One region of the Lederbergia graminis genome, then DNA from elsewhere that is predicted to be linked to it. Evidence: riboswitches for the same ligand, from Rfam matches in the RefSeq annotation. Region 1 holds a riboswitch; each other region holds the start of a gene.
What was found. Region 1 has a riboswitch for S-adenosylmethionine ahead of ACFPM4_RS06070 (bifunctional homocysteine S-methyltransferase/methylenetetrahydrofolate reductase). Riboswitches for the same ligand answer to the same signal wherever they lie in the genome.
Positions count from the first base shown of each region.

Region 1 (3,282 bases):
AAGTTCTAATTAATCCTTCACAATACATTGACGCAGTGTTGTATTAACCACAGTAAGGAGGAATGCAAAAAGTGGCTTTTCAAATTTTATTAAATTTTTTACTAGCATCCATTTGGATGTTTTTCCAAAATTCAATTTCTGTAACGACATTTACAGTAGGCTACCTTCTAGGATTATTGATTATATTTATTATGCGCCGCTTCTTTTCATCGCGATTTTATTTTTATCGGATACTAGCTATAATAAAACTCTTGTTGATCTTTATACGTGAGTTAATATATTCGAACCTAGCAGTTTTAAGAAATATATTAAGTCCTAAACTTACCATTCAGCCTGGAATATTTGCTCTTGATACAAAGCTTACAGCAGAATGGGAAATCACCCTGCTTGCAAACTTAATAACTTTAACTCCAGGGACACTTGTAATAAACGTTTCAAATGATAAAAAAACACTCTATATCCATGCAATGGATATTAAAGATGTGGAAGATACGGTGAAAAGTATTAGAAATACTTTTGAGAAGACCATTATGGAGGTGAGTCGCTAGTGCTTGAAACTGTATTAACAATCGCACTTTTTGGATTTGCGCTATCATCCCTATTTTTATTAATACGTATCGTAAAAGGACCTACTACACCTGATAGAGTAGTTGCACTTGATGCAATGGGAATTAATTTGGCTGCAATTACAGCACTAGCTTCTATGTTATTAAGTACAAAGGCGTTTCTCGATGTGATTATTTTATTTGGTATCCTTTCTTTCATCGGAACTGTTTCATTTTCGAAGTTCTTACAGAAAGGGGATATTATTGAATATGAGCGCAGGGATTGAAATTACAATATGTGTTCTAGTTTTAATTGGTACATTTTTAAGCATTGTTTCAAGTGTAGGTGTTTTGCGTTTACCTGATGTATACACTCGTAACCATGCAGCATCCAAATCTACAACGCTAGGCGTATTAGTAACATTAGGAGCAACATTGCTTTACTTTTACTCTGCAGACGGAGAAATAAACCCACGAATTTTATTGGGAATAGTATTTATCTTTTTGACTGCTCCTGTATCAGGTCATTTAATAGCACGCGCTGCTTACTTTTCAGGAGTAAAACTACATAAGCGTAGTGTACAAGACGACTTAGACGTTAAGACAAAAGAGATAAAATCCAAATAAAATTGTTTATGTATCACCTTGCATTTGTAAATTTAATACAAAAATTCATCTTGACATCATCATATTACTAACGTTATGATTATTCTAATAATTTAACAATTGAATTACTTTTCTTATCAAGAGAAGCAGAGGGACTGGCCCAATGAAGCTTCAGCAACCAGCCTACTGGCAAGGTGCTAAATCCAGCGAACTTTTTAGGTTCGAAAGATGAGAAGGAACGAATGTCATAAACTCGTAAAGCCTTCTTTTGAAGGCTTTTTTTTAACGAAAGGAAGAAAATATGTATGAATTTACTAGAAAAATTAAAATCTAATGTACTAACCGCAGATGGAGCCATGGGAACATTACTATACTCATACGGTATTGATTATTGTTATGAAGAATTAAATCTTGCAAAACCAGAAATAATAGAGAAAATTCATCAAGAGTATATTTCAGCCGGTGCTGATATTATTCAAACAAATAGTTATAGTGCCAATGCTATTAAACTAGCTCGTCATGGTTTAGAAAACCAAGTAAAAGCAATTAACGAAGCCGCTATCAACATTGCTAAACAAGCAGCTGCACCTGGTGGACAATATGTCCTTGGAACAATTGGTGGCATACGTGGAATTCGCAAAAGTGATGCAACATTAGAAGAAATCATTACATCTGTAAATGAACAAGTACAATACCTCCTAGCAGGTAATCCTGATGGACTCTTACTAGAAACATATTATGATTTTGAAGAACTATCCACAGTAGTAACTCATTTACGAAAATTAACAGACACCCCCATTATTGCTCAAGTTTCTATGCATGATCCTGGTGTATTACAAAATGGACTAGCACTAAACGAAGCATTACACCAACTTGTATCGATAGGTGCTGATGTTGTCGGTGTTAATTGTCGACTTGGTCCATATCATACCATCCAAGCATTTGAATCTGTAACATTACCTAAAAACGCATTTTTATCTGCATTTCCAAATGCAAGTCTCCTTGATGTAGAAGATGGTCGTGTCGTCTTTGAATCAGAAGCTGATTATTTTGGACGTGCCGCTCTCCTTCTACGTGATGAAGGTGTTCGTTTAATCGGTGGTTGTTGTGGGACTACACCAAAGCATATTGCCGCTGTAAAAAAACGAATTGGAGAAATTCCTCCAATAAACAAGAAAACTGTCACTCCACAAAAACCAATCGTTATTCGAGAAGCTGAGCCAACTAAAAACGAACCACTCCATGAAAAGGCGAAAAAGAAAAGGACTATAATTGTGGAGCTAGATACACCTCGACACCTTGACACCACTAAGTTTATTGATGGAGCAAAAGTGCTAAATGAAGCTGGAATTGATGCTATCACAATGGCAGATAACTCCTTGGCATCTCCGAGAATTAGTAATATGGCAATGGGATCCATTTTAAAAATGGAAAACAACATTCGTCCTCTTGCTCATATTACGTGTAGAGATAGAAATTTAATTGGACTACAATCACATTTAATGGGACTGGATGCACTTGGAATTCATGATATTCTCGCTGTTACTGGTGACCCAACGAAAATAGGAGATTTCCCTGGTGCTACGAGTGTATATGATGTTTCTAGTATGGATTTACTTCAACTAATTAAAAAGCTGAATGAAGGTATTTCATTTTCCGGAAAGCCATTGCGGAAGAAAGCTAATTTCTCTGTCGCAGCTGCTTTTAATCCAAATGTTCACCAATTACACCGTGCCGTCCAACGCCTAGAGAAGAAAATAGCCAAAGGTGCTGATTATTTCATTACACAGCCTGTTTATACGAAGGAAAAAATTATTGATATCTATGAAGCAACAAAACATTTATCAGAACCGATTTTCATTGGTATTATGCCTCTTACAAACATACGAAATGCCGAGTTTTTACACAATGAGGTACCTGGAATAAAACTATCAGATGAAGTATTAGAGCGTATGCGGGCATGTGGAGAAAATCGTGAACAAGCGACAGCAGAGGGTGTTCAAATTGCAAAAGAACTAATTGATACTGCTGCTGATTTATTTAATGGTATTTATATTATAACTCCACTCCTAAGATATGACATGTCTTTACAGTTAGTTCAGCACATCCATCAAATCGATAACAAGAAAGA
Region 1 is NZ_JBHSMC010000004.1:44,082-47,363, forward strand. Features, by position in the region: gene ACFPM4_RS06050 (Na+/H+ antiporter subunit D) at 1-47, shown strand, start outside; gene ACFPM4_RS06055 (Na+/H+ antiporter subunit E) at 72-548, shown strand; gene ACFPM4_RS06060 (Na(+)/H(+) antiporter subunit F1) at 569-832, shown strand; gene mnhG (monovalent cation/H(+) antiporter subunit G) at 816-1,172, shown strand; SAM riboswitch class I at 1,283-1,386, shown strand; gene ACFPM4_RS06070 (bifunctional homocysteine S-methyltransferase/methylenetetrahydrofolate reductase) at 1,457-3,282, shown strand, end outside.

Region 2 (3,282 bases), on a different contig from region 1:
TTCTTTGGATTTTCTACAATATTTTCTACTCCACCAGTTCCGTCGAAATCATCTTTTAATTTAATCAGCTCTGCTTTTTCTAGTAATAATAGTGCTCTTCCTAAGTTGGTTGGGTCATTCGGAATAATGATTTGGTCACCGTCTTTTAAATCATTAATATTATCTACTTTTTTCGAGTAAATACCCATCGGCCAAATATTTGTTGTACCAATTGCGGATAAATCAAGATCACGTTCTTTAATAAAGTTATCAAAATAAACTACTGTCTGGAATGCGTTGATATCTATTTCCCCTTCATCTAATGCGATGTTTGGTTTTACATAGTCATCAATTTTGATTACTTCTAATTCAATTCCTTCTTCTTTAGCAAGATCTTTTACTAAGTTCCATGTCGGTGCTTCTGATGTAGTTGTTCCAACTTTAATAACGCCATCATCTGATTTTCCACAAGCTGCAAGTAATAATGTAAATGCAATTAATAATACTGCTAATAATTTTTTGTTCATTTGTATGTCCCTCTTCTTCTATTAGATTTTTTAATTATTAAAACGATCTGGGTTAAACAAACTGATTTCTAAAGTTGGTTGCTGGCCAGTTGCTAACTGAGCACCAATTTTTCCAATAATAGGAGCAAATTTAAATCCATGTCCTGCCATTGGTCCTAATAATGTAACATTGGGTACACGAGATGATTTTCCAATTACAAAATGTTCATCTGGTGTATTTGTATAGAAACATGTTTTTGCTTTTACAGGAGTAGGAATAAGTCCTGGTAAATATTTTTTCACTTTTTCTGTCAGATTATTTAGATCTGATTCATGGATTTCCCTATCGACATCATTAGGATGATTCGCTTCTTCTCCACCATGATGGAAAGCTACTTTTACCGTCTTACCATCGATTGTTGGAAAACCATAGAAACCTCTTCCTTTACTTACTCTCGAAAAGATAGGGAATTTAACTGCTGTGAATTGCTTAGGATCTTCCGCTTCATACCACACCAAAACTTGCCTTTCTAATGTAACAGGTAAATTGATTTGTGGTAAAAGTTCTTTTGTCCAGCCGCCAGAAGCAACTACTACTTGATTCACACGGTATTGCTTGTCCGCTGTTCTAATCGTAACTCCATCTTCATCTGGCTCAATAGCAGTAATCGGGCTCTCAGTGAATACCGTTCCACCAAGCTCTTCTCCTCTATTAACTGCTGTTTCAATTGCGAGCTCAGGTTTTACATAACCAGCTAATTCTTCATATATCGCAACTTGATAGTCTTGAAAATTTATTTGTGGGTAAACCTTTCTAGCTTCTTCCCCAGTATATTTTTTATGTGGGAGATGATATGTTTTAACACTTTCTTGAACAGTCGTAATGAACTCTCCGTCTGCAGGACCGAACATTGTCCCACCATTTTCAATATAGAGTTCTACTCCTGTTTCTTTTTCAAGTTGTCTCCAAAGTTCTCTTGCTTCTTGAAGTAGTGGTACATACTCTACTCCTTCGCCATAAGCCGTACGGAAAATCCTTGTTTCCCCATGTCCAGCTCCTTTGTCATGACCTGGTCTATAACGGTCAAATCCTACTATATTAACTCCCATACTAGCAAGCTGCCAAAATGCGAAACTACCCATGGATCCTAATCCTACAACAGCTACATCCCAATCTACTACTTTGTCATTTTGTGTACTCAATTGATCCCCTCATTTCATGAATGTACTTTCGCTTATAAGAGTGTGAGCGGAAATTAATTATACTAGAAAAACAAAAATGCCATTCTGCAAGATGAACAGAAAGGCACTAAATATTAAAATCCCTCTCTCATCTTCCAAAGCAAAAAGCTTTGTGTGATTTGGCACCATTTCACTATTGTGACGGTTGCCGGGCTTCATAGGGCACATCCCTCCACCTCTCTTGATAAGATAAACAAGATATTAAGTTTTGTAAGTATGAAGATTATACTATCACATGCTTATTTCCCAGTCAATATGTCGAATTTATTTTTTTACAAAAACTTTAACAATATTGTGAAATAATAGAGTGCAAGTAAGGAACCGATTGAAATGCATAAATCTTTTCTTTCATCTCTCCGTCTACCATTACTATTAAGCAAGGAACACTCTCAATTTTAAAAAGTTCGGCTGCTTCTGGAATATAATTTAAATCTGATTGCAGAAATGGAATTTGGGGTAACATCAATTCCACAACTGATAACATTTTACCTGCAACTTGGCACGTTCCGCATAATGGGGTGTAGAAATATAATATTGCGGTTTGTTTATTTTCAATGATTGTATGAATCTCTTCTATTGAAACAGCGTCCATATATAGACCTTCCTTTTTTTACCCATTATAAGGAAAAAATACACCATTGCAAGTTCATGGTGTATTTCTTCACTTTTTATTGGCTAGTCATTTTTTTATATTCTTCAGCATTCATGAGTTTTTCTTTTTCACTTGGGTTTGTAGGTTCAATTACGACTAACCATGCCTTGTCAAATGGAGAACTATTCACTAGTTCTGGACTATCATCTAAATCATCATTAACTTCTACAACTTTCCCACTTAAAGGAGCATACAGTTCGGAAACTGTTTTTACGGACTCTACACTTCCAAATGGTTCGTCTGCCTTAATTTCATCTCCCACTTCTGGAAGTTCAACAAACACGATATCCCCCAGCTCATCTTGGGCAAAATCAGTGATTCCAATTCTTACTTTATCTCCTTCTTCTTTTACCCATTCATGTTCGTCGGAATAAAGTAATCCTGTCGGTGTATCCATCAAAATCCCTCCATATGTATATGTATCTTTAGAATACTACTTACCCCAAGTCTGTTCAAATTCTACCTCTTTGAATCCTACGGTAACTTTTTCTCCATCCGTGACAATTGGACGCTTAATTAACATTCCATCACTAGCAAGGATGTCTAGCAACTCTTCTTCTGTAGCGTTTTTCACTTTATCTTTTAATCCAAGCTCTCGATATTTTACCCCACTAGTATTGAAGAATTTTTTTAACTCCATACCACTATTTTGGTAAATTTCTTTTATTTCTGCGCTAGTAGGCGTATTTTCTACTATATGAATCTCCTTGTATTCTAGTCCATGATTTTCTAACCATTTCTTAGCTTTTCTGCAAGTTCCACATGGAGGATAACTATAAATGGTAAGAGACAATTTTAACACCTTCCTTTTTATTTTATTGTACATGGATTTTGACTAGGATGAAAATTATTCGACCTCACTTGTCCTCTTGATGGAAATTTCGTACTATTAAGGTAAATCAG
Region 2 is NZ_JBHSMC010000043.1:21,281-24,562, reverse strand. Features, by position in the region: gene ACFPM4_RS19530 (MetQ/NlpA family ABC transporter substrate-binding protein) at 1-506, opposite strand, end outside; gene solA (N-methyl-L-tryptophan oxidase) at 537-1,688, opposite strand; SAM riboswitch class I at 1,813-1,918, opposite strand; gene ACFPM4_RS19520 (thioredoxin family protein) at 2,011-2,319, opposite strand; gene gcvH (glycine cleavage system protein GcvH) at 2,396-2,776, opposite strand; gene ACFPM4_RS19510 (arsenate reductase family protein) at 2,813-3,172, opposite strand.
Region 2: another riboswitch for S-adenosylmethionine. It lies ahead of solA (N-methyl-L-tryptophan oxidase); the one in region 1 lies ahead of ACFPM4_RS06070 (bifunctional homocysteine S-methyltransferase/methylenetetrahydrofolate reductase).

Region 3 (3,282 bases), on a different contig from region 1:
TGGTAGAGGAAACAGATTATAATGTACCATTACTTGTAGGTGAATTTACTTTTTTCAATAATGTCGAAAGCTGGGATTATGCATTAAACCTGTTTCAAGAACAAGGCTGGAGTTATATAACTTGGACATATAAAGTAACTGGTATTGGTAGTAGTTGGGGGTTGTATACAGGTAATCCTACAAAAGTTGATATCTTTACTGATAGTGAAGAAGTTATAAAATCAAAATGGAGTAATGTTACAACTGTTAATTCGTATACACGCAATGACAAAATTGCTAATATAGTTCGCAAATACTCTAATAAGTATCAACTTCCGTATGTTAAAGAAATAATTCAACAAGTAGAAATAACGAATAATGGTTTTCGCAATTCATTATTAGCTCAGTTGGCTAATGCGGAACGGCATTTTTCAAAAGCAAAAAGTTTCTTAGCAAAGGGGAATGAAAAACAATCAAATCATTTTGAGTCAAAAGGATATGAAAATCTGGAGAAAATAAAAGATAAAATCATGAAAGATACTGGAAAACATATTGATGAAAAATCTGCAAATACTCTTATTAATTTACTAGATACTGTAATTAATAATCGTAGTATTTTAATAGAATAAACGCATAAAAGAGCAGAAATCATAGCAATGATATCTGCTCTTTTTTATTATTGGTTATAGCAATCTTTATTTTCTACGCTGAGGCGCATGAATATTTTACTATTATAAGCTTTGGTGTACTTCTTTACTTAATAATGTAAAGACTTGTTGTAAATCAGCAATTAAATCCTCTACTTCTTCCACACCAACAGAAAACCTTAATAAACGATTATCAACACCACGTCGGTTTCGATCTTCTTCTGGAATATCAGCGTGTGTTTGAGTAGAAGGATAGGTAATAAAGCTTTCCACACCACCTAGGCTTTCTGCAAAGGTAATTAATTGCAGATTTTCAAGGAACGGAGCTATCCATTCGCTCTTTGCTAGACGGAAAGATACCATTCCACCTTTACCAGCGTATAGGACATCTGTTACTAAAGGTTCTTGTTCTAAATACTCTACAATTTTTTTTGCATTGTAGTCATGTTGTTTCATACGTAAATGTAGTGTCTTAAGTCCTCTTATTAATAACCAACAGTCTGATGGGGAGAGAGTTGCTCCAATCGCATTATGGTTAGTAGCTAATTTATCACAAAGCTCTTGCCCTTTTGCAACAACAATACCTGCTAGAACATCATTGTGGCCACCGATATATTTTGTTCCACTATGAATTACGATATCAGCACCTAAAGTGATTGGTTGTTGGAAATATGGAGTTAAGAATGTATTATCCACAATCAATAATAATTGATGACGGTTAGCAAGTTCAGCGTATTCCTGTATATCAATTTCCTGCATTAAAGGGTTTGTTGGTGTTTCAATAAAAAGAGCTTTCGTTTTATTCGTAATGAGTTGTTCTGTTTCCCGAACATCTTTAAATTCTGTATAAGTTGTTTTTATATTGTACATCTCTACGTATTGCTTTAATAAACGGTAAGTGCCACCATAAATATCATCAGGTACAATTAATTCATCTCCAGAGCGAAACAATGATAAAACTAATTGAATAGCTGCCATGCCAGTGCTACATGCAAAACCTGCATCTCCACCCTCTAGATTAGCAATTCCTTCTTCTAAAATAGCGCGTGTAGGATTTTTGGTACGTGAATAATCATAACCAGTAGATTTACCTAGCCCCTCATGTTGATAAGCGGTAGATAAATAGATAGGTGTACTCACTGCACCTGTTTTAGGATCACTTTTATTACCTAACTGAACTAATCTAGTTTCTATTTTTTTCGTCATGTTTATCAGCCCTTTTAAAATGAAGTTATAAAAAAAATGGACCTTCTATAAGAAGAAGATCCATTTGATTGAGTCATTCTTCTTATCTTTTAGGCATATTTCTGCCTATTGGAATTAGCACCTTTGCCAATATGACCGGTTGCTGAGACATCTTAGGGCCAATTCCCTCCGCCTCTCTTGATAAGATTACGTATTAATTTATTGGTCCAATTTTCATTATTCTATTATAATTTTCGGAAATATGCAATAGATTTCTATTAAAAAACTTACAATGCCATGACATTGCAGTTTATGATTATTTACAGCGAAATACTTGGATTTAGCAGCGATTGTTTCTCCATATTTGATGGCCTTTCGAGAGGAAACACAAAGATTTATGGTATCGCGAATCACATATCAATGCTTAATCTCTTTCTTTTTTAAAAATGAAGAAACTTAAATAGAAAAGAAATAGATTGTATTGTAAAATATAAATTATAAAGAATATTCATATTGCTTGGAAAGTGGAGTGAAGATTTTTGAAAAAGCCGCTAAGAGAAATATTAGCACCATTAAGTACAAAAGATAAGATGAAATATATTTGGGATTATTATCGTTATCATTTCATTATTGGGATAATAGTAATTGCAGTTCTCTCCTACATTATTTATGATGCAACATCCAAAAAGGAGGATGTATTAAATATCGTAATTACGAATGAATTAATATTCCCAGATGCAGTTCAACAGTTTGAAGAAAAAGTAAATAAAGCACTATTATCTGAAGATGAGCAAGATGATTCTCGTGTATTTATTCAAACATTACAATCTTCTGGCAACGATGCAAATATGCAAGTAGGAATAGATTTACAAAAGTTAACAGCTCAAATGGCTGCTGGTATGATTGACTTCTATATTATTGATGAAGAAGTCTTTCAGCAAATGAACGAAGAGAAACAAGTTCATTCTTTTCTCGAAATGAGTGGCTTAAAGGAACTTACATTTTCCGATGAAGAAGTTATTTATTCAAAGCATGATACTAATGATGTAGTAGGTATCAAAGTATCTGCAATTAATTTATTTGATGAAATTTTGCCTGAATCAGATAAAATACTATGTATTCCGATTACAACAAAGAATGAGGAATATATTGCTCGCTTTATTGAATTAATCAATTCCAACAACTAGATAGGAACAGTTAGGAGCTAAGAAAATGAATACAAATATTAATGTAAATGAAACTATGCAATTAATTAAAGAACTCGTTTCTATACCAAGTCCCTCGGGAAATACAAAAAGAGTTATCGATTTTTGTGAGCAATATTTAGCTAACTCGAAAATAGAAATGAAGCGAAATCGAAAAGGTGGCTTACTAATCACAGTACCTGGAGAAAATGATCAACAGCATCGGATGTTAACGGCTCATGTCGATACGTTAGGTGCTATGGTTAAGGAAATTAAAGCAAATGGAC
Region 3 is NZ_JBHSMC010000001.1:808,635-811,916, reverse strand. Features, by position in the region: gene ACFPM4_RS04170 (chitobiase/beta-hexosaminidase C-terminal domain-containing protein) at 1-608, shown strand, start outside; gene ACFPM4_RS04165 (methionine biosynthesis PLP-dependent protein) at 711-1,832, opposite strand; SAM riboswitch class I at 1,912-2,019, opposite strand; gene ACFPM4_RS04160 (hypothetical protein) at 2,351-2,998, shown strand; gene ACFPM4_RS04155 (M42 family metallopeptidase) at 3,024-3,282, shown strand, end outside.
Region 3: another riboswitch for S-adenosylmethionine. It lies ahead of ACFPM4_RS04165 (methionine biosynthesis PLP-dependent protein); the one in region 1 lies ahead of ACFPM4_RS06070 (bifunctional homocysteine S-methyltransferase/methylenetetrahydrofolate reductase).